4 regions of the Serratia sp. LTN-2 genome follow, and region 3 is predicted to be linked to each of the others. Evidence: riboswitches for the same ligand, from Rfam matches in the RefSeq annotation. Region 3 holds a riboswitch; each other region holds the start of a gene.
What was found. A riboswitch is a leader RNA that binds a small molecule or an ion and turns the genes downstream of it on or off. The one in region 3 is predicted to bind thiamine pyrophosphate.
Positions count from the first base shown of each region.

Region 1: linked by a shared signal. The riboswitch ahead of tenA (thiaminase II) and the one ahead of thiC (phosphomethylpyrimidine synthase ThiC) in region 3 are both predicted to bind thiamine pyrophosphate.
Region 2: linked by a shared signal. The riboswitch ahead of thiB (thiamine ABC transporter substrate binding subunit) and the one ahead of thiC (phosphomethylpyrimidine synthase ThiC) in region 3 are both predicted to bind thiamine pyrophosphate.
Region 4: linked by a shared signal. The riboswitch ahead of thiM (hydroxyethylthiazole kinase) and the one ahead of thiC (phosphomethylpyrimidine synthase ThiC) in region 3 are both predicted to bind thiamine pyrophosphate.

Region 1 covers NZ_JCAXDO010000003.1:180,483-188,132, reverse strand. Annotated here, with positions in the region: gene AC6BYQ_RS08050 (LysR family transcriptional regulator) at 1-783, opposite strand, end outside; gene AC6BYQ_RS08045 (ABC transporter substrate-binding protein) at 893-1,828, opposite strand; gene AC6BYQ_RS08040 (ABC transporter permease) at 1,864-2,628, opposite strand; gene AC6BYQ_RS08035 (ABC transporter ATP-binding protein) at 2,625-3,365, opposite strand; gene tenA (thiaminase II) at 3,362-4,045, opposite strand; TPP riboswitch at 4,108-4,210, opposite strand; gene AC6BYQ_RS08025 (LLM class flavin-dependent oxidoreductase) at 4,360-5,382, shown strand; gene AC6BYQ_RS08020 (Rossmann-fold NAD(P)-binding domain-containing protein) at 5,396-6,130, shown strand; gene AC6BYQ_RS08015 (GlxA family transcriptional regulator) at 6,257-7,231, shown strand; gene gap (type I glyceraldehyde-3-phosphate dehydrogenase) at 7,309-7,650, shown strand, end outside.
Region 2 covers NZ_JCAXDO010000008.1:111,391-119,040, reverse strand. Annotated here, with positions in the region: gene thiP (thiamine/thiamine pyrophosphate ABC transporter permease ThiP) at 1-357, opposite strand, end outside; gene thiB (thiamine ABC transporter substrate binding subunit) at 333-1,319, opposite strand; TPP riboswitch at 1,377-1,495, opposite strand; gene sgrR (HTH-type transcriptional regulator SgrR) at 1,533-3,194, opposite strand; gene sgrT (glucose uptake inhibitor SgrT) at 3,282-3,458, shown strand; gene AC6BYQ_RS16605 (sugar efflux transporter) at 3,612-4,808, shown strand; gene AC6BYQ_RS16600 (DASS family sodium-coupled anion symporter) at 4,953-6,425, shown strand; gene leuD (3-isopropylmalate dehydratase small subunit) at 6,463-7,065, opposite strand; gene leuC (3-isopropylmalate dehydratase large subunit) at 7,075-7,650, opposite strand, start outside.
Region 3 covers NZ_JCAXDO010000030.1:17,465-25,114, forward strand. Annotated here, with positions in the region: gene thiH (2-iminoacetate synthase ThiH) at 1-107, opposite strand, end outside; gene AC6BYQ_RS26755 (thiazole synthase) at 107-886, opposite strand; gene thiS (sulfur carrier protein ThiS) at 888-1,088, opposite strand; gene AC6BYQ_RS26765 (HesA/MoeB/ThiF family protein) at 1,085-1,834, opposite strand; gene thiE (thiamine phosphate synthase) at 1,827-2,477, opposite strand; gene thiC (phosphomethylpyrimidine synthase ThiC) at 2,470-4,413, opposite strand; TPP riboswitch at 4,528-4,652, opposite strand; gene AC6BYQ_RS26780 (Rsd/AlgQ family anti-sigma factor) at 4,692-5,195, opposite strand; gene nudC (NAD(+) diphosphatase) at 5,297-6,064, shown strand; gene hemE (uroporphyrinogen decarboxylase) at 6,103-7,167, shown strand; gene nfi (deoxyribonuclease V) at 7,177-7,650, shown strand, end outside.
Region 4 covers NZ_JCAXDO010000007.1:162,965-170,614, reverse strand. Annotated here, with positions in the region: gene srlD (sorbitol-6-phosphate dehydrogenase) at 1-498, shown strand, start outside; gene gutM (transcriptional regulator GutM) at 544-900, shown strand; gene srlR (glucitol operon DNA-binding transcriptional repressor SrlR) at 984-1,757, shown strand; gene gutQ (arabinose-5-phosphate isomerase GutQ) at 1,750-2,721, shown strand; gene AC6BYQ_RS15705 (inhibitor of vertebrate lysozyme family protein) at 2,761-3,219, opposite strand; gene thiD (bifunctional hydroxymethylpyrimidine kinase/phosphomethylpyrimidine kinase) at 3,304-4,104, opposite strand; gene thiM (hydroxyethylthiazole kinase) at 4,104-4,895, opposite strand; TPP riboswitch at 4,931-5,027, opposite strand; gene AC6BYQ_RS15690 (hypothetical protein) at 5,500-6,447, opposite strand; gene AC6BYQ_RS15685 (hypothetical protein) at 6,479-6,745, opposite strand; gene AC6BYQ_RS15680 (hypothetical protein) at 7,377-7,650, shown strand, end outside.

The DNA.
Region 1 (7,650 bases), on a different contig from region 3:
TTGCAATTCACCAGTGCGCAAGTGTTCATCGATTTGCATTTCCAGACAGTAGGCCAACCCCAGCCCGGCGAGCGCCGCTTTGATGATCATTGAGGTTTCACTGAAAGTATATTGCCCGTTCACCGACAACCGGCAATACGTTTCATCGTTGCCCAATTCCCATTGATAAACCGCACCGTCTCCCAATCGCATATTGATGCAACTGTGATCTTTCAACTCCGACGGCGAACCTGGCGCGCCATGCTTTGCCAGATAGGCCGGCGCTGCGGCGACAACCCATTTCAGACTGCCGGTCAAAGGAACGGCAATCATGTCCTTGGGGATGATCTCGCCATACCTGATGCCGGCGTCGAAACCTTCTTTGATGATGTCTACCTGATGGTTATTGACGGCCACTTCCAGCGCTATTTTAGGATGTGTTTGGGCGTAGCTTTCCATGACAGGGGCGATGAGCAAATCGAGCGCATCATGCGGAATATTCAAGCGAAGGTGGCCAATGGGTTCATCGCGATACTGTTCCAGCGTCGATAGGGCGGATTTGATGTAGTCGAATCCCCGATCGAGTTCGGTTACCAGTGCCATGCCTGCCGGGGTAGGGACGACCGAGCGGTTGGTTCTGTTCAACAGCTTTACGCCGAGGCGCTCTTCAAGCGAACGCATGGTGTGGCTGAGCGCCGAAGTGCTGACGCCGAGTTCCGCTGCCGCCAGCCGGAAACTTTTCTTTCGGCAAATGGTAGAGAACACATTGAGTTCGGCGAGTTCTGCCCGGGTGAACGTGGCCATTTTCGTCCCACTGTTTCTGTTCGAAAGGGTTTGATGATAAGCCCGGCGTACAGGGTATCGCAACCGAAGCGAACAGCCGCAGCATGCCAGCAGCGGCTGTTGCTGCTCGTTAGTCCAGCTCCACCGCGTACTGTTCTACCGGGGTGATTTTCTTGATCAGCTTGTTGTCGAACAGGAACTGCTCGTAAGCCTGGTAGCGCGCGCGATCCAGCTTGGCCGGATCGCGCGCAAACAGCGGCAGGCTGGCTTGCCAGGCCTGCTTGTTCAGCTCGGTATTCAGCTCCGGGTGCGCCTTGGCAAACGCCAGCCAGGTGTCCTGCGGGTGCGCGTGCAGGTAGTCGCTGCCTTGCTTCAGCGCGGCGAGGAATTTGCGAATTTTCGGCTCGTTCACCGCATCGCGGTTGGCGACGATGATCAGCTCGTCGTAGGCCGGCACGCCGTAATCTTCGACGTTGAACACCACCGGTTCTTTACCCTGCAGCTTGAGCTCCAGCGCTTCGATGTTGCGGTAGCCGCCGATCACCGCATCGACCTGGCCCGCCAGCAGGGCGCTGGTCAGCTGGAAGTTGACGTTGATGAGCTTGATATCCTGCGGTTTGAGATGCTCGTGTTCAACCATGGTGGCCAGCGTCGCCTGTTCGATGCCGCTTACCGAGTAACCCACCGTTTTGCCCTTGAGATCCGCCGGCGAGGCGATGTTCTTGTCCAGCGCGATCACCGTATTCAGCGGCGTGTTGATCAGCGTGCCGACGCGCATCAGCGGCAGGCCCTGATCGGCGAAGAAGTGCAGTTGCGGCTGATAGGTGATGGCGAGATCGGCCTGTTTAGCGGCCACCAGCCGCGGCGGCAGCGCCGGATCGGACGGCGGCACGATCTTGACGTCCAGCCCTGCGGCCTTGAAGGCGCCGATCTGCTCGGCCACCATAATCGGCGCGTGATCGGGGTTGATGTACCAGTCGAGCACCAGCGTCAATTTCTCGGCCGCGCCGGCCTGGCCGGTGATGGCGGCGCCGAGCAACAGCCCGCAGAGGGTATGTTTAATCATGGTCGTTCCTTTATCCCTGGTTATGGTTGCAATCATCAGTCGTTTTCCGGCGCCCAGACGATCAGGCGCCGCAGCAGCGCATCCACCGCGGCCCACAGCAACACGGTCATCAGCACTAGAATAAACAGCGCGGCGAAGCAGACGTCGGTCTGCATGCGCGCGTTGGCGTTCAGCATCACGTAGCCCAGCCCTTCGGCCGAGCCGACCCATTCGCCGATGATGGCGCCGATCGGCGCGACTGCAGCGGCCATGCGCAGGCCGGAGCCGAAAGCCGGCAGCGCCGCCATCAGCCGCACGTGCCGCAGTTGCGCCCAGCGCGAAGCGCGCATCGTGCGTGCCAGATCGAGATAGTCGTTGTTGACTCGGCGCAGCCCGTCGAAGAAGGCCGACACCACCGGGAAGAAGATCACCAGCACCGCCATCGCCACCTTGGCGCTCATGCCGAAGCCGAACCACAGCACCAGCAGCGGGGCCAGGGCAAACACCGGTATCGCCTGGCTGGTGAGCACCAGCGGCATCAGCCAGCGCTGCAGGCGCGGTGAGAAGATCATGCACAGCGCCAGCGCCGCGCCGAGCAACACGCCCAGAACCAGCCCGCTGACGATCTCCGAAGCGGTGACCAGCGTGTGCCAGGCGAGGTAGCCGCGCCCGTCCCACAGCGCCTGCGCCACCGCGCCCGGCGTGGGCAGCAGAAAGGCCGGGATGCCGCTTTGCCCTGCCAGCCACCACAGCAGCAGGCCGGCGAACACCGTCAGCCCGCGCCGCAGGCGGGTAAGCCCGCGTTCTTTGGCGATATTCATTGCGCCGCCCTCACCATCTGCTGCAGCAACTCGGCCTGGCTTTTCAGCAGGTCGGCGTCATCCGGCGCGCGCGGCGGCTGCCCTTTGATGCAGTGGCTATCGTCGAGACCGAGCGGCCAGGGTGACAGCACCAGCAGGCGGTGGCTCAGGCGGCAGGCCTCCATCGGATCGTGGGTGATCAGCAGCACGGTGTTTTGCGCCAGCAGCTCGGCGGCCAGGCTCTGGATTTCGGCGCGGGTAATGGCGTCCAGCGCGGAAAAGGGTTCGTCCATCAGTACGATCGGCTGGCGTTCGTAGAGCGTGCGGGCGATGGCGGCGCGCTGGCGCATGCCGCCGGACAGCGCGGCGGGCAGGCTGCGGCCATGCGCGGCCAGGCCCACGCGTTCAAGCAGGTGCGCCGCCCACGCCCGATCCGGCGCTTCGCCGCGCAGCCGCGAGCCGAGGGCGACGTTCTCCTCGATAGTCAGCCAGGGGTAGAGCAGGTCTTTCTGCCCCATGTAGGCGATGCGCCCGGCGATCGGCAGGCCGTCGCTGCCGCTCACCGTGCCTGAGCTGGCCTGCGCCAGCCCGGCGATGATCTTCAGCAAACTGGTTTTGCCGGCGCCGCTGGCGCCGAGCAGAGCGACGAAGCTGCCGCCGGCGATGTCGAAGCTCAGCCGGTCGAAGACGATTTGCTGACCGAAACGCAGGCTGAGATCCCGCACCTGGATGCCGGGCGGGAGAAGCGGGGAGGTCATGAGGCGTTCAGCCCCATTTGCCAAAATGCCGATTCCAGCTGGGTGGCGGTGGTGAAAATCTGCGCCAGCTCGGTGAGGCGGCTCTGCGCCCCGCGCTGATGGCCGATGGTCTCCAGCAGTTCGATGGCGGCGCGCACGCCGGCCAGATAGCCCTCGTCGCCGTAGTTGCGGATCCAGGAGGCGTAAGGATTCCCCTCCATTTTGGTGGCGGGATCGTGCAGCAGCCGCAGGCCGATTTCGGCATAACCGGCCACGCAGGGCAGCAGGCCGGCCAGCAGATCGAGGGCGTCGCCGGCATGGCCGATATCCAGTACGTAGCGGGTGTAGTTCATGGTCTCCGCCGCTTCCGGCTGGGCGGCGATCTGCGCTTCGTTCAACCCCCATTCGGCGCAGTAGGCCACGTGCAGCGGCAGTTCGGCGACGATACCGTTGAGCGAGGCGGTGGCGGCGCGCATCTCCGGCAGGGTGCGCAGCTTGCTGACCAGCAGCGCGTAGGCGCGGGCGAAGTGCAGCAGGAACAGATAGTCCTGGGTCAGGTAGCGACGAAAAGCGCGTTCGGGCAAGGTACCGGCGGCCAGCTGCTGCAGAAACGGGTGATCGACGTAGTCCTGCCAGTGGCTGCCGGCTTGTTGCCGCAGCCGGCCGTAAAGACCGCTTTCGAACAGGGTGGTGATGGACATGGGACCTCCTTGAGTCAGTGGAGATCCGGGCACGCTGAGGTATGAACAGGCAACGGGTGATTGCGTTGTTGCCTAACCGTCCCTTCGCTGGCATGACCCAGATCAGGTTCAAAGGGTTCGGCTTACGCCATCTCAGCCCGTAACAGGACACCCCTCGGAGCTGCTTGTTATACGACATTTGTTTTTTGATTACAATCGTCGGGCGGCGGCGCGGCAATCGGTTCGTTTAGTGCGATCGGGGGCGATTTTGCTGGCGCAGAGCGCGCGGTTTTTGTCACTGTAGGCCTATGTTTTGCCTTTGAGGACGATTCCCGATGAAAAAGATTGGTTTTCTCTCGTTTGGCCACTGGTCGCCTTCCGCTCAGTCCGGCACCCGTTCAGCGGCGGATGCGCTGCTGCAGTCTATCGATCTGGCGGTCGCCGCCGAAGATCTGGGGGCGGACGGCGCCTATTTTCGTGTGCACCACTTCGCGCGCCAGCTGGGATCGCCATTCCCGTTGCTGGCCGCCATCGGCGCCAAAACCCAACGCATCGAGATCGGCACCGGCGTGATCGACATGCGCTATGAAAACCCGCTGTATATGGTGGAGGACGCCGGCGCGGCGGATCTGATCGCCGGCGGGCGTTTGCAGCTCGGCATCAGCCGCGGCTCGCCGGAGCAGGTGATCGACGGCTGGCGCTATTTCGGCTATGCCCCGGCCGAGGGGGAAACCGACGCGGACATGGCCCGTCGCCATACCGAAGTCTTTCTGGAAGCGCTGCGCGGCGAAGGGTTCGCTGAACCCAATCCGCAGCCGATGTTCCCCAATCCGCCCGGGCTGCTGCGGCCGGAGCCGTTTTCCGCCGGGCTGCGCGATCGCATCTGGTGGGGTGCCGGTTCGAACGCGACCGCCGTCTGGGCGGCGAAGCTGGGTATGAACCTGCAAAGCTCGACGCTCAAGAACGACGAGACCGGCGAACCCTTCCATATCCAGCAGGCCAAGCAGATCCGCGCCTATCGCGCCGCCTGGCAAGAGGCCGGCCATGCGCGCGAGCCGCGGGTTTCCGTGAGCCGCAGCATCTTTGCGCTGGTGGATCAGCGGGATCGCAATTACTTCGGCGGCGGCGGCAAAGAGGGCGATCAGCTGGGGTATATCGACGCGCAGACCCGGGCGATCTTCGGCCGCAGCTATGCCGCCGAGCCGGACGCGCTGATCGAGCAGTTGGCGCAGGACGAGGCCATCGCCGAAGCGGATACGCTGCTGCTGACCGTGCCTAACCAGCTGGGCGTGGATTACAACGCCCACGTTATCGAATCGATTTTAACCCATGTCGCGCCGGCGCTCGGCTGGCGCTAAACGGAGGACTGGCATGTCACGTATTTTCATTACCGGCTCGGTGGACGGGCTGGGCCGCGCCGCCGCGCAAACGCTGTTGGACGAAGGGCATCAGGTTATCCTGCATGCACGCGCCCCCGGCCGTCTGGAGGCGGTGCGCGATCTGCTGGATCGGGGCGCGCAGGCGGTGATTGGCGACCTGTCCGAGGTGCAGCAGATCCGGCAGGTCGCCGAGCAGGTGAATCGCCTCGGCCGCCCGAATGCGGTGATCCACAACGCCGGCATGTTCACCGGGCCGCAGGTGATGCCGGTGAACGTGATAGCGCCCTATCTGCTGACGGCCCTGATCGAACGCCCCGATCGCATCGTCTACCTGAGTAGCAGCATGCACTTTGACGGCGTGGCGGAACTGAACGGCGTGGACTGGCTTGGCGGCGCAGCCGGCTCCTATTCGGACAGCAAGCTGTTCGTCACCGCGCTGGCCGCCGCCGTGGCGCGCCTGTGGCCCGGCGTCATCAGCAGCGCAGTCGATCCCGGCTGGGTGCCGACCAAAATGGGCGGCGCGGACGCGCCCGACGATCTGGCGCTGGGACACGTGACGCAGGCGTGGCTGGTGAGCAGCGATGAGCCGCAGGCCCTGGTTTCCGGCGGTTATTGGCACCATCAGCAGCGGTTGGATCCTCATGCGGCGGTGCACGACGAGGCGTTTCAAACGGCGCTGCTGGCGCAGTTGGCGCGCGTGAGCGAGGTGAGTTTGCCTCAGGCCTGATGGCCGCGTTCTCCTGGCCCGTCGGTGGTTATCGGCGGGCTTTTTTATGCCCGCAGGGTGAACCGACGGGGCTTTTCTTATACAGTGGTTGCCTGGCCTGTTTTGATTGTTATTTATATTATCGCCATGCACACATTTCTGATTATCGTCCCCGAAGGGGGCATGCTGTTCGAAGCGGCGGGCATCGCCGATATTCTGATGCAGGCCAATCGCCTGAGCCCTGCCGAGGCGCCGCTGTATCAGATCGCGGTCGCCACCACGCAATCCCATCGGGTGGTACACGGCCTGTCCGGTCTGAGCCTGCTGGCCGATCATCGCCTGGCGGATCTCGATCCGGCCCTGCCGCGCGATACCGTCATCGTCGCCGGCAAAGGGGCGACCGAAGAAGAGGGCGCCCTGGTGGCGGATTGGCTGCGCCGCGCGGCCCCGCAGGCGCGCCGTATCGCCTCGGTCTGCGGCGGGGCTCTGCTGCTGGCCGAGGCCGGCTTGCTGGACGGACGACGGGCGACCACCCACTGGCGGCTGGCGGAAACGCTGCAGGCGCGCTTCCCGCAGGTGCAGGTCGAAAACGGCCCGATCTACGTGCAGGACGGGCCGATTTGGACCTCCGGCGGCGTCAGTTCCGGCTTCGATCTGACGCTGGCGCTGGTGGAGGACGACTATGGCTTCGTACAGGCCCGCGAAGTGGCACAGGACCTGGTGATGTTTCTACGCCGCCCCGGCGGGCAGGCGCAGTTCAGCCGCTACCCGCTCAACCAGGCCAAATCGCCGGGCCCGATCCGCGACCTGCAGTCCTGGATCCTGGAGAATCTCGCCGACGATCTCAGCGTCGATCGGTTGGCCGAGCGCGTGGCGATGAGCCCGCGCAACTTTACCCGGGTGTTCACCCGCGAGACGGGCATTTCTCCCGCCAAATTCGTCGAAGAGGGGCGGTTGCATACCGCCAGGCAGCGCCTCGAGCAGAGTGCGGAAGGCATCGAACAGGTCGCCCTGGCCACCGGCTTCGGCAACGGCCTTAACCTGCGGCGCGTGTTTGAACGCAAACTGCAGTTGACCCCAAGCGAATACCGTGAGCGCTTCCATGCGCGCAATTTGGCGTAAATTGATTGGTAAACGTCATTTACGCCGCCTCGGGGCAGGGCTAGATTTGAGGCAAAGCCCAAAACGAGGAGATCATCATGGTGAGAGTTGGCATTAATGGCTTCGGCAGGATCGGACGCAACGTGCTGCGCGCGGCGCTGGGGCGCAGCGATTTCGAAGTGGTGGCGATCAACGATCTGACGGACAGCAAAACGCTGGCGCACCTGCTGAAATACGACACGCTTTCCGGCACGCTGGCGGCCAGGGTGGAAGCCGGCGACAACCAGCTGCTGCTGGACGGCCGGCCGATTCAGGTATTTTCGCAGCGCGATCCCGCCGAGATCCCCTGGAGCAGCGTGGGTGTGGACGTGGTTATCGAAGCGACGGGCTTCTTTACCGACAAGACCAAAGCGGAAGTGCACATTACGCACGGCGGCGCC
Region 2 (7,650 bases), on a different contig from region 3:
GCCCTGGCGCCCATAGACGCTGAGCAGGCCGAACACCGCCACCAACACCGGCAGCACCAGCGTCATGGCGCACAGCCGCAGCAGCAGTTGCCGGCCAGGGAAACGGCGGCGATAGAGCGCGCGCGCCAGCGGGATGGCGGGCAGCACCGAGATCAGCGCCGACAGCAGCGCCTGCCAGAAGGTGAAACGCACCACGTGCCACAGATAGCTGTCCTGCCACAGGCTGCGCCAGTCGCTGTCCGGCGCGTGACGCCACAGCGAACCCATCGCCAGCGCGGCGACCAGCAGGATCACGCCGGCGGCCAGCAGCCCCGGCCAGAGCCAGCGGGGGATCAGCGGCTGACGGCGGTTTGCCATGCCCGGATCCAGCCGCCGCGTTGTGTGGCCACCTCTTCGGCGCTGTACTGCAGCGCGGTATGCGGTACGTTCATCTGTTCAAAGCCGACGGGCAGCGGAGTGTTGATCACCGGGTACATCCAGTTGCCGGTCGGAATGGTGTTCTGGAATGCCGGCGTCACCATGAACTGCATGAAACGCTCCGCCAGTTCGGGTTGTTTGGCGGCCTTCAGCTTGCCGGCCACTTCCACCTGCAGGTAGTGGCCTTCGCTGAACATGGCGGCGGCGTAGAGGTCTTTTTTCTCTGCGATCAGGTGGTAGGCGGGAGAGGTGGTGTAGCTGAGCACCAGATCGCCTTCGCCTTTCAGGAACAGGCCGTAGGCTTCACTCCAGCCTTTGGTGACGGTGACGGTCTTCTTCGCCAACTGCTGCCAGGCGGCCGGCGCCTTGTCGCCATACACTTTCTGCATCCACAGCAGCAGGCCGAGCCCCGGCGTGCTGGTGCGCGGATCTTCGTAGATCACTTTCCAGTTGCGATCGCTGCTGACCAGCTCCTGCAGGCTTTTCGGCGGGTTCTTCAGTTTTTCTTTGTTGTAGACGAAGGCGAAGTACCCGTAATCGTAAGGCACGAAGGTCGCGTCCTGCCAGCCGCCCGGCACCGTCAGTTTGGCGCTGTCGACGCCGCTCGGCGCGAACAGGCCGGTTTGCTGCGCCGCCTGCAGCAGGTTGTTGTCCAACCCCAGCACCACGTCGGCGGCGCTGTTCTTGCCCTCCATGCGCAGACGGTTCAGCAGCGAAACGCCGTCTTCCAGCGCGACGAACTTCAGTTCACAGCCGCACTCGGCCTCGAAGGCTTTCTTCACCGCCGGGCCAGGGCCCCAGTCGGCGGCGAAGGAATCGTAGGTGTAAACCGTCAGCGTTGGCTTGGCGAACACCGGCGCGGCGCACAGCAGCAATAAGCAGGGCAGATATTTTTTGACCACGTTGCACTCCTGAGAAATAAGGGGGCAAGGGCATCTGAGGGGGCGAGGCGGCGTCGCCGGTTCGCTGGGCTCAAATCCCTCCGCCGGTATTGACCGGATCAGGTTCGACGGGTGTGCTCTCAGCGGAAAATCGGGCGTGTGATACGCAGCGAATTTCCGCACCCCGTTGAGACGGCGCTATTGTAAAGATTAACCGGCCTTGACGAAAGGCGCTTATGCCTCCGGTGGGGCAAACCAGGCGGACTTGAAGTCGAACCAGCCGAGGGTGTTCATCCGCACGCCGCGCATGCTGCGCTGGCCGTGCAGCTGCAGCCAGTGGTGGAACAGCGGATGCAGTTGATGATCGCTGACCAGACGTTGGCAAAACTCCGCCAGCGGCAGGCGGTTGGCTCGCCACAGCGCGGCGTCCTGCGCCAGATCCTCGTTCATGCAGTGCTGCATCAGCGGCAGTTCATACAGTGTGGCGAACAGCGAAAACTCCAGCGGCAGATAGAAGTTGGCGCTGCCGAGCCACAGATCGCTGCGCGCGTCCCCCTGGTGCCAGGTGGCGTAGTCCACGCTTTGCACGATCAGGCGGATGCCGTGCTGCGCCAGCAGCGGCTCGATCGCCTGACGGATGGCGTGAAACTCCGAATGCTCATTGAAGTGGGTCATCGTCAGTTCGGTCAGACCCGGCGGCTTGGGCTGCTGCGCCAGCGCGCGGTTGTGGTGCCAGCGCGGCAGCAGGCCGTACGCCGGCGACCAGTAGCGCTGATAGAGCGGCCCGGCGTGGCTCAGCAGCGAAATGGGATTGATCAATTCGCACAGCCAGCTGCGAATGGCGGGATCGGCCGCCAATGGGGAGCGCCGATCGAACAGCAGGAAATAACAGCCCTCTTCCAGCCGGCTTTCCAGTTCATTGTTGGCGGTTTCATCGCCCTGCAGCTGTACGCCTGAGTGCACCAGCTCTTCGGAGAATTCCGGCAGCACCCAGATATTCACCTCATCGATCAGCGCCCGGTAGCCGAAATAGTCGTCGAAGGCGTGGATCTTCATCTGGCTGGGGAGATTGCGCACCACGCGGTATGGGCCGGTGCCGATCGGATGGCGGGCGAAGTCCGGCAGCTCGCGCCATTCGCGCGGCAGGATCATGGCGTGTACGCTGCCTAATAGCCAGGGCAGCCAGTGATCGGCGCTGCGCAGATGCACGTCGACAACGAACGGCGTCGGCGAGGTGACGCTTTCGATATGCGAGAACAGCGGTTGCGAGGTCAGACGCGAAAGCGAACTGATGACGTCCGCCATCTCCAGCTCGCGGCCGTGATGAAAATGGATCGCCGGGCGCAGGTAAAACCGCCAGTGCAGCGGCGTCAGCATTTGCCAATGGTGGGACAGGTCGGACTCCAGTTCCCCGTTTTCCTCATTTATGCGCGTCAGGCCGTTGAAGATCTGGCGCGCCAAATGGGTCTCCGAACGCCGCAGCGCCGAGCCGGGCAGCAGGTTGTACAGCTGCCGGTAGTAGAGCACCCGCAGGATGTGTTTCCCCTGGCGGAAGCTGCGCCCCAGCTGCGACAGCAGCATCTGGCGTACCACGTCTTTGTCGCCTACCAGTTGCACCAACTGATCGATGCGATCCTGCTCCAGGAGCTCCTCGGCCCGCTGTTGCTGCAGCGCCAGGCCGGTGTAATGGAAGGTGAGACGCGAACGTTTGCCGCGCCCCGATTCCGCCTGCCAGGTGAGCCAACCCTCCCGTTGCATGGCGCTCAGCAGGGAGCGCACATGCCGCCGCGAGCAGCTGAGCGCCTCTGCCAGCGCCTGCAGCGTGGTGTCGGTGGTTTCGCCGTGGCAGCGCTGCCACAGACGGATGAACTGCTGCTGCAATCTGGACGTGGACATAAAAGAGGAACACTCCCGCCTCAAGTCGTCAATTTTTCTTTCCCTATATTACGCCGATAATTTTCATCAATGAAAGGGGAGGGCGTAATGATGAAAGCTTTCTTATCCAAACAGTTCTATCAGCGCTATTTCCGCGCGGTGCGCCGTCAGCATGCCGACTGGCTGAGCGTGGTGCCCGAACAGGCGCGGCTGGCGATGCTGGCGCACCTGACGCAATGGGACATCAAAGAGATGACCGACAAGCAGTACCGCGAGCACCTGTAGGGGCTGCGGTGACAAGTTTCTGAGTAATGGTGCTGTTTCACCAGCCAGTGGGGCGACCCACTGGTTTTTTTATGCCTGGTCAGGGCGATGCGCTTGCATTTTTCTCGCCGTGGCCTAAGGTTTCACTTTCGTTTTGAGGTCAGGGAAGACGATATGCAACGCCTGAGCCGGCTGACACTGCGCATCAACCCCATCTTTGCCGCATTCCTGCTGATCGCTTTTCTTTCCGGCATCGCCGGCGCGTTGCTGACGCCGACGCTCAGCCTGTTTCTGACCACCGAGGTGAAAGTGCGGCCGTTGTGGGTCGGGCTGTTTTATACCGCCAATGCGGTGGCCGGCATCCTGGTCAGCTTCCTGCTGGCCAAGCGCTCCGACACCCGCGGCGATCGACGCCGATTGATCCTGCTGTGCTGCCTGATGGCGGTCGGCAACTGTCTGTTGTTCGCTTTCAATCGCGATTATCTGACGCTGATCACCGCCGGGGTGTTGCTGTCGGCGATCGCCAACACCGGCATGCCGCAGATTTTCGCGTTGGCGCGTGAATACGCCGACAGCGAGGCGCGTGAAGTGGCGATGTTCAGTTCGGTCATGCGTGCCCAGCTTTCGCTGGCGTGGGTGATTGGCCCGCCGCTGTCGTTTGCGTTGGCGCTGAATTATGGGTTCACCGTGATGTTTCTGATCGCCGCCGCCACCTTCGTGATTTGCGCGCTGCTGGTGTGGTTCACGTTGCCATCGGTGCCGCGCGCGGCGGAGCGCAATGAGCTGCATGGCGGTGCCTCTGCGCCGATCGCGCCCGCCGGCGCCTGGCGCAATCGCGACGTGCGGCTGCTGTTCATCGCTTCGATGCTGATGTGGACCTGCAACACCCTGTACATCATCGACATGCCGCTGTATATCACCGCCGATCTCGGGCTGCCGGAAGGGCTGGCCGGCGTGTTGATGGGCACCGCCGCCGGGTTGGAAATCCCAGCGATGCTGCTGGCTGGTTACTACGTCAAGCGCTTCGGCAAACGCAATATGATGCTGTTGGCGGTGACGGCGGGCGTGCTGTTCTACCTTGGGCTGACGATGTTGGCGACCAAGCCGGCGCTGCTCGCTCTGCAGCTGCTCAACGCGGTGTTTATCGGCATTGTCGCCGGTATCGGCATGCTCTATTTTCAAGATTTGATGCCGGGCCGACCGGGCGTCGCCACCACGCTGTTCACCAACTGCATCTCCACCGGGGTGATCCTGGCCGGGGTGCTGCAGGGCGCACTGGTGGAGAACCTCGGTCACTACTCGGTGTACTGGCTGGCGGCGCTGCTGGCGCTGGCGGCGCTCTGGATGAGCGCCAAAGTGCGTGAAGTGTGAGGTCAAACGGCGGCATTCTTGATGCAAGTCATTGAGAATGCTAAACCGGACGCCCAAGCTGAAGGCATATGGAGCGCGATCGTTGCGTCCACGCCCGTCTCGCTATTGAGACGCCGCCTCGTTGTTTAGAACAGTGGGAACGTTATGGATAAACTCACACCGCTCAAACCGCTTCCTTCCCTGTGCGCGCTCGCCGCCACGCTGATCATCTGGTTCCTCATTCCCGTCCCCGAAGGCGTTGCGCCCAACGCCTGGCAGCTGCTGGCGCTGTTTATCGGTACCATCATCGCCATCATAGGCAAGGCGATGCCGATCGGTGCGGTCTCGGTGATCGCCATCGCTCTGGTGGCGGTGACCGGCGTCACCAACCCCGGCAAGCCGGGCGCGGCGCTGGACGACGCCCTCAGCGGCTTCTCCAACCAGCTGATCTGGCTGATCGGCTTTTCGATCATGATCTCCCTCAGCCTGAACAAAACCGGACTGGGCGCGCGCATCGGCTACTATTTCATCTCGCTGTTCGGCAAGAAAACGCTGGGCATCGCCTACGCGCTGACGCTGGCGGAAACCACGCTGGCGCCGGTGACGCCGAGCAATACCGCGCGCGGCGGCGGCATCATTCACCCGATCATGAAGTCGATCGCCGACAGCTTCGGCTCTAAACCCGAACTTAATACCTCCGGCAAGATTGGCCGCTATCTGTCGCTGGTGAACTACAACATCAACCCGGTCACCTCGGCGATGTTTATCACCGCCACGGCGCCTAACCCGCTGATCGTCAGCCTGATCGCCAAGGGCACCCACGGTAACTTCGAACTGTCCTGGTCGATGTGGGCGGTCGCCGCCCTGGTGCCGGGGCTGTGTTCGCTGATCGTGATGCCGCTGGTTATTTACCTGCTGTATCCGCCCGAGGTGAAAAGTACGCCGGACGCGCCGCGCTTCGCGCGCGAAAAACTGCAGGCGCTGGGGCCGGTGACGCTGCCGGAAAAAATCACCCTCGGGGTGTTCGCGCTGCTGCTGGTGCTATGGGCCGGCATCCCGGCGATGATCTTCGGCCCGGCGTTGGCGGTTAATCCCACCACGGCGGCGCTGATCGGCCTGGCGGTGCTGCTGGCCACCGGGGTGCTGAGCTGGGAAGACGTGCTGAAACATAAAGGCGCCTGGGATACCGTGGTGTGGTTCTCGGCGCTGGTGATGATGGCCAGTTTCCTCGGCAAGCTGGGGCTAATAGGCTGGCTGTCGCAAACCGTGGGCAACGGCATCGACCATATGGGCATGAGTTGGGTGGGCGGCACGATCTTGCTGACCATTATCTATTTGTATTCTCACTATTTCTTCGCCAGCACCACCGCGCACGTGACGGCGATGTTCGCCGCCTTCTTCGCCGCCGGCATCGCGCTCGGGGCGCCGCCGGCGTTGCTGGGCCTGATCCTGGCGTTCTCTTCTTCGCTGATGATGTCGCTGACCCATTACGGCACCGGCACCGCGCCGATCATCTTCGGCTCCGGCTATGTGACGTTGGGGGAGTGGTGGAAAGCGGGATGGGTGATGAGCGTGGTTAACCTGCTGATCTGGATGCTGATCGGCGGGGCATGGTGGAAGCTGCTGGGCTACTGGTGAGGGAAAAATTCACCCGCCGGGCGGCGGGTGAAAGGGATCAGTTCAGAAATGCCGGCTGCTGCGCTTCGTAGCGGGAGATGTCCGCTTCGTGCTGCAGCGTCAGGCCGATGCTGTCCAGTCCGTTGATCATGCAGTGGCGGCGGAAGCTGTCGATTTCGAACGGATAGCTTTTGCCGCCGGCGTTGACCGTCTGGTTCTCCAGATCCACCACGAACTCTGTTCCCTCGTTGGCGTCCACCAGTTTGAACAGCTCGTCCACCTGCTGCTCGCTCAGCGTCACCGGCAACAGCTGGTTGTTGAACGAGTTGCCGTAGAAGATATCGGCGAAGCTCGGCGCGATCACCACTTTGAAACCGTAGTCGGTCAGCGCCCAGGGGGCGTGTTCGCGCGAGGAGCCGCAGCCGAAGTTTTCGCGCGCCAACAGGATGCTGGCGCCTTTATAGCGCGGTTTGTTCAGCACGAACTCCGGGTTCGGTTGCTGGCCGGCGTCGTCGAGGAAGCGCCAGTCGTTGAACAGGTGCTGGCCGAAACCGGTGCGGGTGACCTTCTGTAAAAACTGCTTGGGAATAATGGCGTCGGTGTCGACGTTGGCCGCATCCAAAGGCACCACTAAGCCGGTATGTTGAGTAAATTTAGCCACGTTAGCCCCTTAGTGAATATCACGGATGTCGGCGAAGTGACCGGCGACGGCGGCCGCGGCGGCCATCGCCGGGCTGACCAGGTGGGTGCGCCCACCGCGGCCCTGACGCCCTTCAAAGTTACGGTTGCTGGTGGATGCGCAGCGCTCGCCCGGATTCAGGCGGTCGTTGTTCATCGCCAGGCACATCGAGCAACCCGGCAAACGCCATTCGAAACCGGCTTCGATAAAGATTTTGTCCAACCCTTCGGCTTCCGCCTGGGCCTTCACCGGGCCGGAGCCAGGCACTACGATAGCCTGCACGCCGCTGGCGACCTTGCGCCCCTTGGCGATAGCCGCCGCCGCGCGCAGATCTTCGATGCGTGAGTTGGTGCAGGAGCCGATGAACACTTTGTCGATCGGCACCTCGGTCAATTTGATGCCCGGTTTCAAATCCATGTAGGCCAACGCTTTCTCGGCGGAGGCGCGCTCGACCGGATCGCTGAACGATTCCGGCGCCGGGATCGCCTGATTGACGGCGATCACCTGGCCGGGGTTGGTGCCCCAGGTGACCTGCGGCGCGATCTCTTCGGCGTGCAGCGTCACTAC
Region 3 (7,650 bases):
TCGGCGTTCAACGCGCGTTCCACGTCGCGCGCGGTTTTGCCGTTGATGCGCAGCGTAATGTCGTCCCAATCCAGCTGTTGCCAGCGGCTACTGAAATCGTCGGCCATCACTGCGCCTCCTCGGGTTGGCTGAGGAAGGCGGTCAGCGGGCTGGAGGCGACCGCGCCGCGCTGGCTCGCGCCTAACCCGGCGCTGCGCGCCAGCTCACCGGCCTCCAGCGCCAGGCGAAACGCCCGCGCCATTTGCACCGGATCGCGCGCCACGGCGATGGCGGTATTCACCAGCACCGCGTCGGCGCCCAGCTCCATCGCTTCCAGCGCGTGGCTCGGCGCGCCGATGCCGGCGTCGACCACCACCGGTACCCTGGCTTGCTCAATGATGATCTCGAGGAAGTCGCGGGTGCGCAGGCCGCGGTTGGAGCCGATAGGCGCACCGAGCGGCATCACCACCGCACAGCCCACCTCTTCCAGCCGCTTGCACAGCACCGGATCGGCGCCGCAGTAGGGCAGCACCACAAAACCGTCTTTCACCAGCGTTTCCGCTGCCTTCAGCGTTTCTATCGGATCCGGCAGCAGATATTTCACATCGGGATGGATCTCCAGTTTCACCCAGTGGGTGCCGAGCGCTTCGCGTGCCAGCCGGGCGGCGAACACCGCCTCGGCGGCGGTTTTGGCGCCGGAGGTGTTGGGCAACAGCCTGACGCCCAGCTGCTGCAGCGGCGCCAAAATGGCGTCGTTGCCGCCGCGCAGATCGACGCGCTTCATGGCCATGGTCACCAGCTGTGAGCCGGAGGCCGCCAGCGCCTCCAACATCAGCGCCGGGGTGGCGAACTTGCCGGTGCCGGTGAACAGGCGCGAGGTAAAAGTGGTATCGGCGATTTTCAGCATGTCAGCCTCCGGCGATCGCTTGAAACAGCAAAATGTCGTCACCGTCCTGCACCTGATGGTCGGCCCAGTCGGCGCGCGGGATGATGGTTTGGTTGATCGCCAGCGCGGTGCCCGGCTGGTGGCGTTCCAGCTGGGTCAGCAGAGCGGCGACGCTGAGCGGCTGCGCCAGCTCCAGCGGTTGATCGTTCAAACGGATCTTCATACCGCGCCTCCGCATACCGGGCAGGCGCGGGCCTGGCTCAGTTGCAGCGTGCTCCAGCTCTGTTGCTTGCCGTCGAACAACCGCAGTTTGCCGCTGAGGGGGGAAGGCATGCCGGCCAACATCTTGATGGCCTCCAGCGCTTGCAGGGTGCCGATCACGCCCACTACCGGGCCGAGCACCCCGGCGGTACGGCAGTTGCGCTGCGGCTCTTCCTGCTCCGGGTACAGGCAGGCGTAGCAGCCGTGCGCGTAGGGCGGCTCGAGCACCAGTAGCTGGCCGCTGAAACCGACGGCGCTGCCGCTGATCAGCGGCTTGGCGGCGGCGATGCAGGCGGCATTGACCTCATGACGGGTCGCCATATTGTCGCAGCAGTCCAGCACCAGATCGGCGCGGGTGACCGCGTCGCGCAGCGCTTGCCCCTGCAGCCGCTGCGCCAGCGGGATGAGCTCCACCAAAGGGTTCAGCGCCTGCAGATGGCGCTGCGCCAACGCCGCCTTGCCGGTGGCGGTATCGGCGCTGCGGTAAAGGATTTGCCGCTGCAGATTGGTGACGTGCAGCTGGTCGTCGTCGGCCAGCAGCAGTGTGCCGACGCCGGCGGCGGCCAGATACAGTGAAGCCGGGGAGCCGAGCCCCCCGAGGCCGACGATTAACACCGTGGCGCGCTTGAGTTTCTCCTGGCCTTCCGGGCCGACGTCCTCCAGCAGCAGCTGGCGGCTGTAGCGCAAAAACTCCCGATCGTTAAGCATCGTTCGGATCCTCGCCTTCGATCAGCCGCAGCAGCTCGGCCGTCGCCGCGCGCCAGTCCGGCGCCTGGGTGATGGCGCTGACCACCGCCACGCTGCCAACGCCGCACGCCAGCACCGCCGGAACGCGATCGATGCTGATCCCGCCGATCGCCACCGTCGGGTAATCCGCCAGGCCGGCGATGTGGCGTTTCAACTCCGCCAGCCCCTGCGGCGCCGAAGGCATGTCTTTGGTCTGAGTGGGGAAGATGTGCCCCAGCGCGATGTAGGAAGGTTTCACCGCCAGCGCGCGCGCCAGCTCGGCGTCGTCATGGGTGGAGACCCCCAGCCGCAGCCCGGCGCGGTGAATGGCCGCCAGATCGGTGGTATCGAGATCTTCCTGGCCCAGATGCACGCCGTAGGCGCCGTGCTTGATCGCCAGCCGCCAGTAATCGTTGATGAACAGCCGCGCCTGATAACGCCGGCCCAGCGCGATGGCGGCGGCGATATCCTGTTCAACCTGCTCGTCAGGCAGATCCTTGATGCGCAGCTGGATCGTGGTGACGCCGGCCTCCAGCAGGCGAGCGATCCACTCAACGCTGTCGACCACCGGGTAGAGCCCCAGTTTGTAGGGCGTCGCCGGGAAGGGGGTAGTGATATCAGTCATTGCTGGTCTCCTCTTGCAAAGAGGTGGCGCTGTGATAGAGGTCGCTGCCGCGGGCGCGGAACTCGGCGGACATTTTTTCCATGCCGGTCAGCTGCACTTCGATCGGCTTGGCGGCCTCCTGGGCGGCGGCGTAGTCGCGCACCTCCTGCGAAATTTTCATCGAGCAGAATTTCGGCCCGCACATTGAGCAGAAGTGGGCGATCTTGCCGGACTCCTGCGGCAGGGTTTCGTCGTGATAGGCGCGCGCGGTGGCCGGATCGAGCGCCAGATTGAACTGATCTTCCCAACGGAATTCGAAGCGCGCCTTGGACATGGCGTTATCGCGGATCTGCGCGCCCGGATGGCCTTTGGCCAGATCGGCGGCGTGAGCGGCGATCTTGTAGGTGATCAGGCCCTGTTTGACGTCCTCTTTGTTCGGCAGGCCGAGGTGTTCTTTCGGCGTGACGTAACACAGCATGGCGCAGCCGAACCAGCCGATCATCGCCGCGCCGATGCCGGAGGTGAAATGGTCATAGCCCGGGGCGATATCGGTGGTCAGCGGGCCGAGGGTGTAGAACGGCGCTTCGTGGCAGTGTTCCAGCTCTTCGGTCATGTTGCGGCGGATCATCTGCATCGGCACGTGGCCCGGGCCTTCAATCATCACCTGCACGTCGTATTCCCAGGCGATTTTGGTCAGCTCGCCCAGCGTATGCAGTTCGGCGAACTGGGCTTCGTCGTTGGCGTCCTGAATCGATCCGGGGCGCAGGCCGTCACCGAGCGACAGCGAGACATCGTAGGCGGCGCAGATCTCGCAGATTTCACGGAAGTGCTGATAGAGGAAGTTTTCCTGATGGTGCGACAGACACCATTTGGCCATGATCGAGCCACCGCGCGACACGATGCCGGTCAGGCGTTTGGCGGTCATCGGCACGTAGCGCAGCAGCACGCCGGCGTGGATGGTGAAGTAGTCGACCCCTTGTTCAGCCTGTTCCAGCAGCGTATCGCGGAACATCTCCCAGGTGAGGTTCTCCGCCACGCCGTTGACCTTCTCCAGTGCCTGATAAATAGGCACCGTACCGATGGGCACCGGGCTGTTGCGCAGGATCCATTCGCGGGTTTCGTGAATATAGCGGCCGGTGGAGAGATCCATCACGGTGTCTGCGCCCCAGCGGGTGGACCACACCAGTTTCTCCACTTCTTCTTCTATCGACGACGTGACCGCCGAGTTGCCGATATTGGCGTTCACCTTCACCAGGAAATTGCGGCCGATGATCATCGGCTCCGCCTCCGGGTGGTTGATATTGGCGGGAATGATAGCGCGGCCGGCGGCCACTTCCTGACGCACGAACTCCGGCGTGATGTTGTCCGGCAGGTTGGCGCCCCAGCTCTGGCCCGGATGCTGGTGGCGCAGCACCTCGCCGCGAATGCGCTCGCGCCCCATGTTTTCGCGGATGGCGATGAATTCCATCTCCGGGGTGACGATGCCGGCACGGGCGTAGTGCAACTGGGTGACGCACTTGCCCGGCAACGCTTTGCGCGGCAGCGGCAGGTGTTCGAAACGCAGGTGATCGAGGCCTTCGTCCGCCAGCCGCTGTTGGGTGAAGCCGGAGCTGGCGCCGTTCAGAGTGGCGGTATCGCCGCGCGCGTCGATCCAGCCGGCGCGCAGCTTGGCCAGGCCGGCGTGCACGTCGAGCTTGGCTTGCGGATCGCCGTACGGGCCGGCGGTGTCATACACCGGGATCGCCTCGTTCTGTTCATACTGCGGATTATCTTTGCTGCCGCCGACCAGGGTCGGGCTGAGCTGAATTTCACGCATCGGCACCTGGATATCGCTGCGCGAGCCCTGCAGGTAGATGCGGCGTGAGTTAGGGAAAGCCATACCTTGCAGCGTGTCGATAAACTGCTGGGCGGCTTCGCGTTGCGCTTTGCGGGCGCGCGGTGGATTAACGTTAGACATAGCAAGTTCCTACCAGTGTGTTGGGTTGGGAAAGTTGCTTGTCTGGAGTTCGGAGGGAGTAATGATGGTGGCCGATAAGGCAGGGCGCCCGCAAAAAGAGGGCCGTGCTTGTGGCGATAGATTACTCTTGTTCCCTTCGCGGGTATTAACCCGATCAGGTTCCGCGGATCCCGAATTAACGGTCTCAGCCTGGCTGATTCGATGAACAAATCAGGCGCTAGGCACTCCGACAAGATGCCCCCCAGTATAGGAGGGATAAGAAAAAAAACTATAAAATTTTAACGCGCCGGATCCAGCGCCTGGTCCGGCAGCGGTTGCTGCGCGGCTTCCGCCTCCAGCAGGATCAGCTTATCTTCCAGCGCAAAGCGCGCCGCCAGCGTTTCGCCGATATCCGACAGGGCCTGATGGAACTCCAGACAAACCTCCTGATCGATATCCACTTCGGTATAGCGATCGTGGAACGCCATGATCTGTTCGGTATTGGCCCACAGCTTGGGATAGATGTTCACCGCCAGCGACATTTTCGGACTGGCCGCGCCTTCCACTTGTTTGATAATTCTGTCATAGATATGAAAATGCCCTGCGGAGAGGTAATCCACCAGGTTGTGGCAAAAGTTCTCCAGCGCTTTTTCATTCAGCGGCGTATGCTTTTCTTTATTCGGTTTGAGGCCTACCAGCGTGCAGTAGGCGACCAGCAACTGCTTGCGGGCCTGAAGCCATTGATCAACTAATTCATTACTACCGCCAACGCGCTGAGTCAGCCTTTCCAAACGGTTGAGCATGTTTGACTCCGTGTAAGTAATAAAAGTAACCGGTAAGTTATTAAAATGTAACAAAGCCGATTCGTAGAGTGCCAGTGAAGCTGAGGTTGTGCAACAACGATATGGAACTTGCATTAACGGGCAATGAAAACGGCTGGTGGATCGTCAGCCATGAAAGCAAACTTTGGTTACCGAACGGTGAATTGCCGTCGGGAACGGCCGCCGCCCTCGGGCTGCAGGGCCACATGGCGCGCACCATCGGTGAATGGGAGGGCGCGCCGGTTTGGCTGGTGCGCCAGGCGATGCCGCGGGAGATGGGCTCGGTGCGTCAGCTGTTGGATCAGGATCGCGGCTTGTTCCAGCTAGCCGGGCGCGGCGTGCAGCTGGCGGATTTCTACCGCTCCCATCGCTATTGCGGCTACTGCGGCCATGAGATGCACCTCAGCCGCACCGAAAGCGCCTGCCTGTGCGGCCATTGCAAGGAGCGCTACTACCCGCAGATCGCGCCCTGCGTGATCGTCGCCATTCGGCGCGAGGATCAGATCCTGCTGGCGCAGCACGTGCGCCATCGCGGCGGCATTCACACGGTGCTGGCCGGCTTCGTCGAAGTGGGCGAAACGCTGGAACAGGCGGTGGCGCGTGAAGTGATGGAAGAGAGCAACATTGAAATCAAAAACCTGCGCTATGTCACTTCGCAACCCTGGCCGTTCCCGCACTCGCTGATGATGGCCTTTATGGCCGATTACCATCAGGGCGAAATCCGTCACGATCCCAAAGAGTTGCTCAACGCCGGCTGGTATCGTTACGACCAATTGCCGCTGTTGCCGCCGCCCGGCACCGTGGCACGCCGCTTGATTGAGGACACCGTGGCGCTGTGCCGGGCAGAATAATGTACAATGGCCGGCAGATTATTAAGGGAGCCCCATAAATGACTGAGTTGAAGAACGATCGTTACCTGCGCGCGCTGTTGCGTCAGCCGGTGGATGTGACCCCCGTATGGATGATGCGCCAGGCCGGTCGTTATTTACCGGAGTACAAGGCAACCCGCGCCCAGGCCGGTGATTTCATGTCGCTGTGCAAGAACGCGGAGCTGGCCTGTGAGGTCACGCTGCAGCCGCTGCGCCGCTATGCGCTGGACGCCGCCATCCTGTTCTCCGACATTCTCACCATTCCTGACGCCATGGGGCTTGGCCTGTACTTTGAAGCCGGCGAAGGTCCGCGTTTCAGCTCACCCGTCACCTGTCGTGCCGACGTCGACAAACTGCCGGTGTTCGATCCGGAAGTGGAGCTGGGCTATGTGATGAACGCGGTGCGCACCATCCGCCGCGAGCTGAAGGGCGAAGTGCCGTTGATCGGCTTTTCCGGCAGCCCGTGGACGCTGGCGACTTACATGGTCGAGGGCGGCAGCAGCAAGGCCTTCACCAAGCTGAAGAAGATGATGTATGCCGAACCGGCGACGCTGCACCTGTTGCTGGACAAGCTGGCGGACAGCGTGATTCTGTACCTCAACGCCCAGATCAAGGCCGGTGCGCAGTCGGTGATGGTGTTCGACACCTGGGGCGGCGTACTGACCGGGCGCGACTACCGCGAGTTCTCTTTGCACTACATGCACAAGATCGTCGATGGTCTGCTGCGTGAAAACGACGGCCGCCGCGTGCCGGTGACGCTGTTCACCAAAGGCGGCGGGCAATGGCTGGAGGCGATGGCCGCCACCGGCTGCGACGCGCTGGGGCTGGACTGGACCACCGACATCGCCGACGCGCGCCGTCGCGTAGGCGACAAAGTGGCGCTGCAGGGCAATATGGATCCGTCGATGCTCTATGCTTCTCCGGCGCGCATCGCGGAAGAAGTGGAGACCATTCTGGCCGGTTTCGGCCACGGCAACGGTCATGTGTTCAACCTGGGCCACGGCATCCATCAGGATGTGCCGCCGGAGCACGCCGGCGCCTTCGTCGAGGCGGTGCACGCGCAGTCGGCGAAATACCACCGCTGAGGATCCGAGGTGACCGATATGCAGGCCCTGCGCGCCGAACAGCTGCGGCGCGCCGCTGAAGTCATTCGCTATGACGATCTGCCGGCCGAACCGCCGACGTTCATCGCCGGCGCCGACGTGGGCTTCGAACAAGAGGGGGCGGTGACGCGCGCCGCCATCGCCATCCTGCGCTATCCGTCGCTGGAACTGGTGGAGTATCAGGTGGCGCGCATCGCCACCGTCATGCCTTATATCCCGGGCTTCCTGTCGTTTCGCGAATACCCGGCGTTGTTGGCCGCCTGGGGGCAGCTGCAGCAGAAACCGGGGCTGATCTTCGTCGATGGGCACGGCATTTCACATCCGCGGCGCCTTGGCGTCGCCAGCCATTTCGGCCTGCTGGTCGATGTGCCGACCATCGGCGTGGCCAAGAAGCGCCTGTGCGGCAAATTTGCCCCGCTGGACGCCGCCGTCGGTGCGTTGGCGCCGCTGGAAGATAAGGGCGAA
Region 4 (7,650 bases), on a different contig from region 3:
GCGCCGATCACCGATTTCCCGCTGGGCGACTTCGATCGCTCGCTGCAGGTGAACCTGGTGGGCTATTTCCTCTGCGCCCGCGAGTTCTCGCGGCTGATGATCCGCGACGGCATCGCCGGGCGCATCATCCAGATCAATTCTAAATCCGGCAAGGTCGGCAGCAAGCACAACTCTGGCTACAGCGCCGCCAAGTTCGGCGGCGTGGGGCTGACGCAGTCGCTGGCGCTCGATCTGGCGGAGTACGGCATCACCGTGCATTCGCTAATGCTCGGCAACCTGCTGAAATCGCCGATGTTCCAGTCGCTGCTGCCACAGTACGCGCAAAAATTGGGCATCGCGCCGGATCAGGTGGAGCAGTACTACATCGACAAGGTGCCGCTGAAACGCGGCTGCGACTACCAGGACGTGCTGAACACCCTGCTGTTCTACGCCAGCGATAAGGCCTCTTACTGCACCGGCCAATCGATCAACATCACCGGCGGCCAGGTGATGTTCTGACGCCAATCGACGCCCCCTTCAGCAGAGGGGGCTAAGGAGAACTCCATGACACAAGCTCTGATCGCCTTCGCGCTGCTGGCCTGGCTGCTGCAAATCGCCTTCGGCTGGTGGCAACTGCAGCGCTTCAACCGCGCCTTCGACGGCCTGTGCCGGCTGGGCGTCGTCGGCGTCGGCCGTTCCGGTGGCCGTTTTCGCCCGCGAGTGGTGCTGGCGCTGGCCTTCGACGCCGATCGGCGGGTGTGCGGCAGCCTGTTGCTGCGCGGCCTGACCGTTTTCGCCCGGCCCCGCCCGCTGCCTCGATTGCACGGTTTGCATCAGCAGGATTTACGCCCGGATGTGATCTTCCCCGAGGATCGCGCATGCCAGTCTGCACTATCGTTAGCGATTAAACCCAAATCGTGATATTTTCACATTAAAAGACATTACCTTTCATAGTGAATTATTCAGCGAGAGGAAATGCCCAACTCTTGTGAACGGGAATCGCGATGAAACCAAAGCAGCGGCAGGCCGCTATCCTTGAATATCTGCAGCGGCATGGCAAAACGGCAGTGGACGCCCTGGCCGAGCATTTCTCCACCACCGGCACCACCATCCGCAAGGATCTCACCCTGCTGGAAGAAGAAGGCGAGGTGATCCGCACCTACGGCGGCGTGGTGCTCAGCCGCGACGACGGCGATCAGCCGATCGACCGCAAAACCCATATCAACACCGAGAAAAAACGCCAGATCGCCAGCGCCGCCGTGGCGCTGATCGCCGACGGCGACTCGCTGATCTTCGACGCCGGCAGCACGGTGCTGCAGATGGTGCCGCACCTGGCACAGTTCAACAACATCACGGTGATGACCAACAGCCTGACCATCGTCAACGCGCTGGTGGAGCTGGACAACGATCAGACTATCCTGATGCCCGGCGGCACCTACCGCAAGAAGTCGGCCTCGTTCCACGGCAGCCTGGCGGAATCGGCGTTTCAGCAATTCAGCTTCGACAAGCTGTTTATCGGCGCGGACGGCGTCGATCTCAACGCCGGCGTCACCACCTTCAACGAAGTGCACAACGTCAGCAAGGCGATGTGCGAAGCCGCCAGCCGCATTATTCTATTGGTAGACTCCTCGAAATTCGGCCGCAAGAGCCCGAACGTGGTGTGCGAACTCAGCGCCGTCGACACGCTGATCACCGACAGAGACATCAACCCCGATTACCTCGCCGCCCTGCAGGCGAAAGGCATCAATATCTTTCTGGTAGGAGATCCCGATGAGTAACGCCAACGCCCTGCTCGCCTTCGCCCGCGAAACGCTGGAGATCGAGCTAACCGAAGCGCAGCGCCTGCTGGCGCGCCTGGATGAGAACTTCGTCTGCGCCTGCGAGCTGCTGCTGAACTGCCGTGGCAAAGCGGTGATTTCCGGCATCGGCAAGTCCGGCCATATCGGCAAGAAGATCGCCGCGTCGCTGGCCAGCACCGGCACGCCGTCGTTCTTCGTGCACCCGGCGGAAGCGCTGCACGGCGATCTCGGCATGATCGGCGCCGACGACGTGGTGGTGTTCATCTCCTACTCCGGCCGCGCCAAAGAGCTGGACCTGATCCTGCCGCTGTTGGCGGAGAACGGCATTCCGGTGATCGCCGTCACCGGCGGCAAAGAGTCGCCGCTGGCGCTGGCCGCGGCCTGCGTGCTGGATATCGGCGTCGAGCGCGAAGCCTGCCCGATGGGGCTGGCGCCGACCTCCAGCGCAGTCAACACCCTGATGATGGGCGACGCCCTGGCGATGGCGCTGATGCGCCAGCGCGGTTTCAACGCGGAAGACTTCGCCCGTTCGCACCCGGGTGGCAGCCTGGGGGCGCGCCTGCTGAACCGCGTGCATCACCTGATGCGCACCGGCGATCGCCTGCCGCGCGTGAGCGAAAGCGCCAACGTGATGGAAGCGATGCTGGAACTGAGCCGCACCGGGCTCGGGTTAGTGGCGGTCTGCGACACGCAGCAACGAGTGGTGGGGGTGTTTACCGACGGCGACCTGCGCCGCTGGCTGGTGAAAGGCAATAGCCTGCAGGATCCGCTCAGCCCGGCGATCACCCGCCCCGGCTATCGGCTGCCGGAGCAGTGGCGTGCCGGCGAAGCGCTGGAAGCGCTGCACGAACAGCACATCAGCGCAGCCCCGGTGGTCGATATGGACGGCGTACTGGTGGGGGCGCTCAACCTGCACGATCTGCATCAGGCCGGCATCGGCTGATCGGTGCCGGGGGTGCCTGCAGCGGCGCCCCCAGCCAGATTATTTCCAGTCAGGATTGTTCTCGAACTGCTGCTTCAGCAGCGCCTTCATATCTTCATCCGGCTTACCGAGCCACTGGTACTTGGCGTACTTCTTCGGGTGATCGACGGCTTCCGGCCGGTCCGCCACCTCGACCCGCACGCCCCAGGCCTGGGATTTATCCGCGCTGAACGCCACGATTAAAAAGTTGTTGCCGCAGTCGTGCGGTTTGCACAGGTTGCCGACCAGATACTCTTTGCCCTTCCAGTTCAGATTCTGCGCCGGCGTAGAGGTGCCGACGCCCTTGCGCGCCCAGCCCGGCATCCGCGCCTGGCCTTTCACCATATTTTGCCAGCTGGCCTGATACCCCGGCTGCTGAATCAAATCCGATGTGGTGACGATCTGCTGGGCCAAGCTGCCCGCGCTGAAGCTAAGCAGTACGCCGAAGAGGGCGCAACGCAGCGTCTGGTGTCCCGTCATAGTGCTTCTCCCTAGGTTAAATCAGGTTTCGCCCGTAAAACCGGGCCTGAACTAGTCAGACCACGGTTGCGGCAAAAAGTTGACTCACCACCAGGCGTGGAAATGATGCACCGGCCCGATGCCGTGCCCCACTTCCAGCGTATCCGCCTGTTGCAGCGCTTTTTGCAGGTAGCCCTTGGCGGCGGCTACCGTCGCCGCCCAGTCGGCATGGCGCGGGCGCAGCGCCGCCAGCGCGGCCGAGAGCGTGCAACCGGTGCCGTGGGTGTGGCGGGTGGCGACGCGCGGCGCGGTAAAGCGCTGCTCGCCTTCTGCGGTAAACAGCCAGTCCGGGCTCTCGCTTTCGCTCAGGTGGCCGCCCTTCATCAACACCGCCTGGCAGCCCATCGCCAGCAGCGCCCGCCCCTGTTCGCGCATCTGCGCTTCATCTTCCGCCGGCGCGCACGCCAGCAGCGCCGCCGCTTCCGGCAGATTCGGCGTAATGATCGACACCAGTGGCAACAGCTCGCTGCGAATCGAGGCCACCGCCTCCGGCGCCAGCAACGGATCGCCGCTTTTCGCCAGCATCACGGTATCCAGCACCACGAACTCCGGCCGATAATGGCGCAGGCGTTCGGCCACCGCCTGCACGATGTCGGCGTTGGCCAGCATGCCGATCTTGACGCTGTCGATGCGCACGTCGCTGAACACCGAGTCCAGCTGCGCGGCGACGAACGCCGGATCGATGTAATACACCGACTGCACGCCGCGGGTATTCTGCGCCACCAGCGCGGTGATCACCGAAGTGCCGTAGGCGCCAAGCGCCGAGAAAGCTTTCAGATCGGCCTGAATACCGGCGCCGCCGCTGGGATCGGTGCCGGCGATGGTCAGCGCGTTGATACGTTTCATCACAGATCCTCCCCGCGCAGTTGATACAACGCGTCGAGGAACGCCGGTGTAAAGCTGCCCGGCCCGGCGGCCTGTTTGGCCGCGAGGCCGCCGCAATGGGACATCACCCGGCAGGCGGTCGCCACATTGTCCAGGCGATCGCCCGGCAGCGCGCAAAACGCCGCCACCACCGCCGACAGCGCGCAGCCGGTGCCCACCACCCGCGTCATCAGCGGGGAGCCGCCTTCGATCGCCCAGTCGCGCTGGCCGTCGGTGACGTAATCCACCACGCCGGTGACCGCCACCACCGCGCCGCTGCGCAGCGCCAGCTCACGCGCGGCGGGCAGTGCCGCCAGCGAATCGTCACCGCTGTCCACGCCGCGGCCGCTGGCCAGCAACCCGCTGAGCGCCATGATTTCCGAGGCATTGCCGCGTATCGCCGCCGGTTGCCCGTCCAGCAGCTGTTTAGCGAAGGCGGTGCGGTAGGAGAGCGCGCCGACCGCCACCGGATCCAGCGTCCAGGGCTTGCCGGCCTGATTGGCGGCGGCCACCGCCGCCCGCATCGATTCGGCGCGCAGCGCGTTGAGGGTGCCGACGTTGATCAGCAGGCCGTCGGCCAGCGCGCTGAACTGCGCCGCTTCTTGCGGCTCCACCACCATCGCCGGGGAGGCACCGAGCGCCAGCAACACGTTGGCGGTCAGCGATTGCACCACTTCGTTGGTCAGGCAGTGGATCAGCGGAGACCGCTGTTGGAATTGGGTCAGACAGGCCGCGGCGCGAGCGCCGGGTAGTGCATCAGGTCGAGCGATCATATTCCTCCCAACCGGCGTTCAAGAAGGCGGCGCCGGTTGGGCGGCCGTGACTTCCCTACGCTGGCATTATCCAGATCAGGTAATACGGGTATTTCTCAGCCTTCACGTAGAAGGGCACCCCGAGTCATGAAAATCAATAGGTTGTGATCAACGCTGCGTTAATCCCTGAGCGGGATGGTAATGCCAGCGGGAAGTCTTGTAAACGGCAAAGCTACTCTTTTGGGGCATGTATAGCAGATTGAATGTCAATCTATGTGATACAAATAACTCCCCATCCCTTAGACGCAAGTTCTCATGGGCGTTAGAATATGAAGAAATTAACGAAGGGAATTGCATACCAAACTAACCGAGAAGCATGCACTAGCGATCCAGCAATGGGTTAATAGTAAAATATGCGAGCTCACTGATAATCACGAGGGAGTGCTACGTCAGCTTTACTAAACAATGCCTTTTGCCATTACTACAGAATTCCGGCTTAAGACTCACAAAAACCGGGAGTATCCCGGTTTTTGCTGTCAGGCTTGTTAATTCGGTTAGATATCGCCATCAACTATTAGGTAATCAAGAATAGTTGTTCAAGAGAAAAAACCTAATATTTATTATGTTAAAAATCAATTTTATCACGATTATAGTTGGCACGAAGGAAGTCTTCATACTTCACTGGAAGAATCCCAATCTCCCCCCATGTTTTATCTTTAGACCAATACCCTGCACCACATGGTTCGACTTTTCCAAAAAACAGAAGAATTCGTCTTAATGAATTACTCTGAGTAATTCCTCTAGCGTCCAGATCACCGTTACTGGCTGATATTCTAAAATCGACGTTACCAACAAGCCTAGGGTGTCTTAAAAAAACATGACTTTTATTTTCAAATCGTTCTATGCGTACAATTTCCCCAAAATAGAATCTAGGGAAATCATCTTCAGCATCTATTTCAGAAGCTTCTTTCAAGCATTCTGCTAAAACATACTGATGCACATTTTCTCCCACCACTAGATGAATATCTCGGTAGTAATTTTGACGAAAATTCGCACATAAGGATTGAATGCTGGTTATCTTACTTGGTAGATTAAACGTCTGACCTTCGTGACGAGATGCTGGAACGTTAACTGATGGCCCATCTTCGCTTTCAAATTCTGTCTCAACCGGTTCGCCATGCTCTTCATCTTGCTGCCTAGCAGTATTTTGAGGCCTTTCCTGTTTAAAGCCGCTAATAATAATCAGATCGCCATCTTCAACAGCTTTAGCTGCTTCAGCCTCTGAATCGTATTTTTTTCCAACCATAATACCACTCCGTAAGCGGCAATATGGTGCATCTTCATCAGGGAAATGACGAAAAAGAGCATCAGCCCCATTAGCCATAACAGCTACTGCTGGATCTCCAGGAACCCTTAACAAAGGCTCATAACAAGAAGGACAATGTAGATGTCCTTTCATTTCTGCTTCATATTCTAAAGGCTCAACCTCAGTACGGCTCAGAGCAACAATAGGCATTGTTGATTTATCCCATCGGGGATCATAATAAGCATAGGCGATTCTTCGAATGGTCATGTTTTTCTCCCTATAAAAACTACATCTACACTTATTTCTTATTACCGTAAGACGCAGAAACACCATCAAGATAGCCCTGAGCATAGGCAGCATGCGGGCTTTTATGCCGTACATTCCCAGCTTGGCTCTCAGGAAGTGAATCTAATTCAATTCGAAGCATTTCATCTCTTCTTACCCCCGCCAGGTACCCTCTTTCATATGCACAACCACAGCACTTATGCCTGCCTATCCCTCCCTGATCGTCAGGAAGCTGTTCGAAAAAACCCCAGTATCGATGTTGATCTTCACAATTAGCCATAGATCAATTTTCCTTTAGGAAAGGAGTATCAAAGCTATATGAGTACCACCACCTTATTTTTCAAGAAAAATCTCCATGAATTTTTGACCAACCTCACAAAACCAATGGAAAAAGATGACTATTTATACTAAGACAGCTAATCAACCACATAAAAAGCTCATGAGGTAGGAGGGAGGAGAAAATGTCTAACAAGGTCCAGCACTTCTCATGCCTACCATTATTGTTGATTAAAAAATTTACTATTTCAGTCAGAAATCACCACTAAGAAAGTTGCGCGAAAAATAATTTACAACGATTGGTATTACCAAAAACACTCAAGTGCTGGATGTCAAGATGTTCGTAAACATAGACATACATTTTCCCAATTCAGGAAACTCTCGTTTTTAGTGTTCTAAGAAAGTCCTATTCTTCTGTTAATATCTAACATAATTTTTAAATTTCTACTCAATCAGTTTCGAATAGCCCACTACTTGTAAGAGATATCGTTAGCTTTCATCTTCCCTCATCATTCCAACTTCAGTTTCCCCGAAACATCGAAGCCGCTTTTTCCCTTCCACCGATTGTCTTATGATTAGGCAATACCGACCAAGAGACATTTAACTCTCTGCACGCATTATGGACAGGACTGGCGATGCAACGACTTTATACCTACCTCTGCGGCATTCACGCACGCTCTTCACAGGTGCGGGCAATCAACAAAACGGAAAGCGTCGAACGCTTCTTTGATGAGGAAAACGTCATTGAAGAGCGCGAAATACTTTATGAATTCAGCAACGGCGTCACCCTCTTGTGCAAGATGGAATCGGATAGCTTTCAATCCGACGATCTGTGCCGCGAATGCTGGATAAGCTACGAAGTCGTACACGATGGCGGCCATGCCGTCTCGCCGAGAAAAAAGCAGTTTT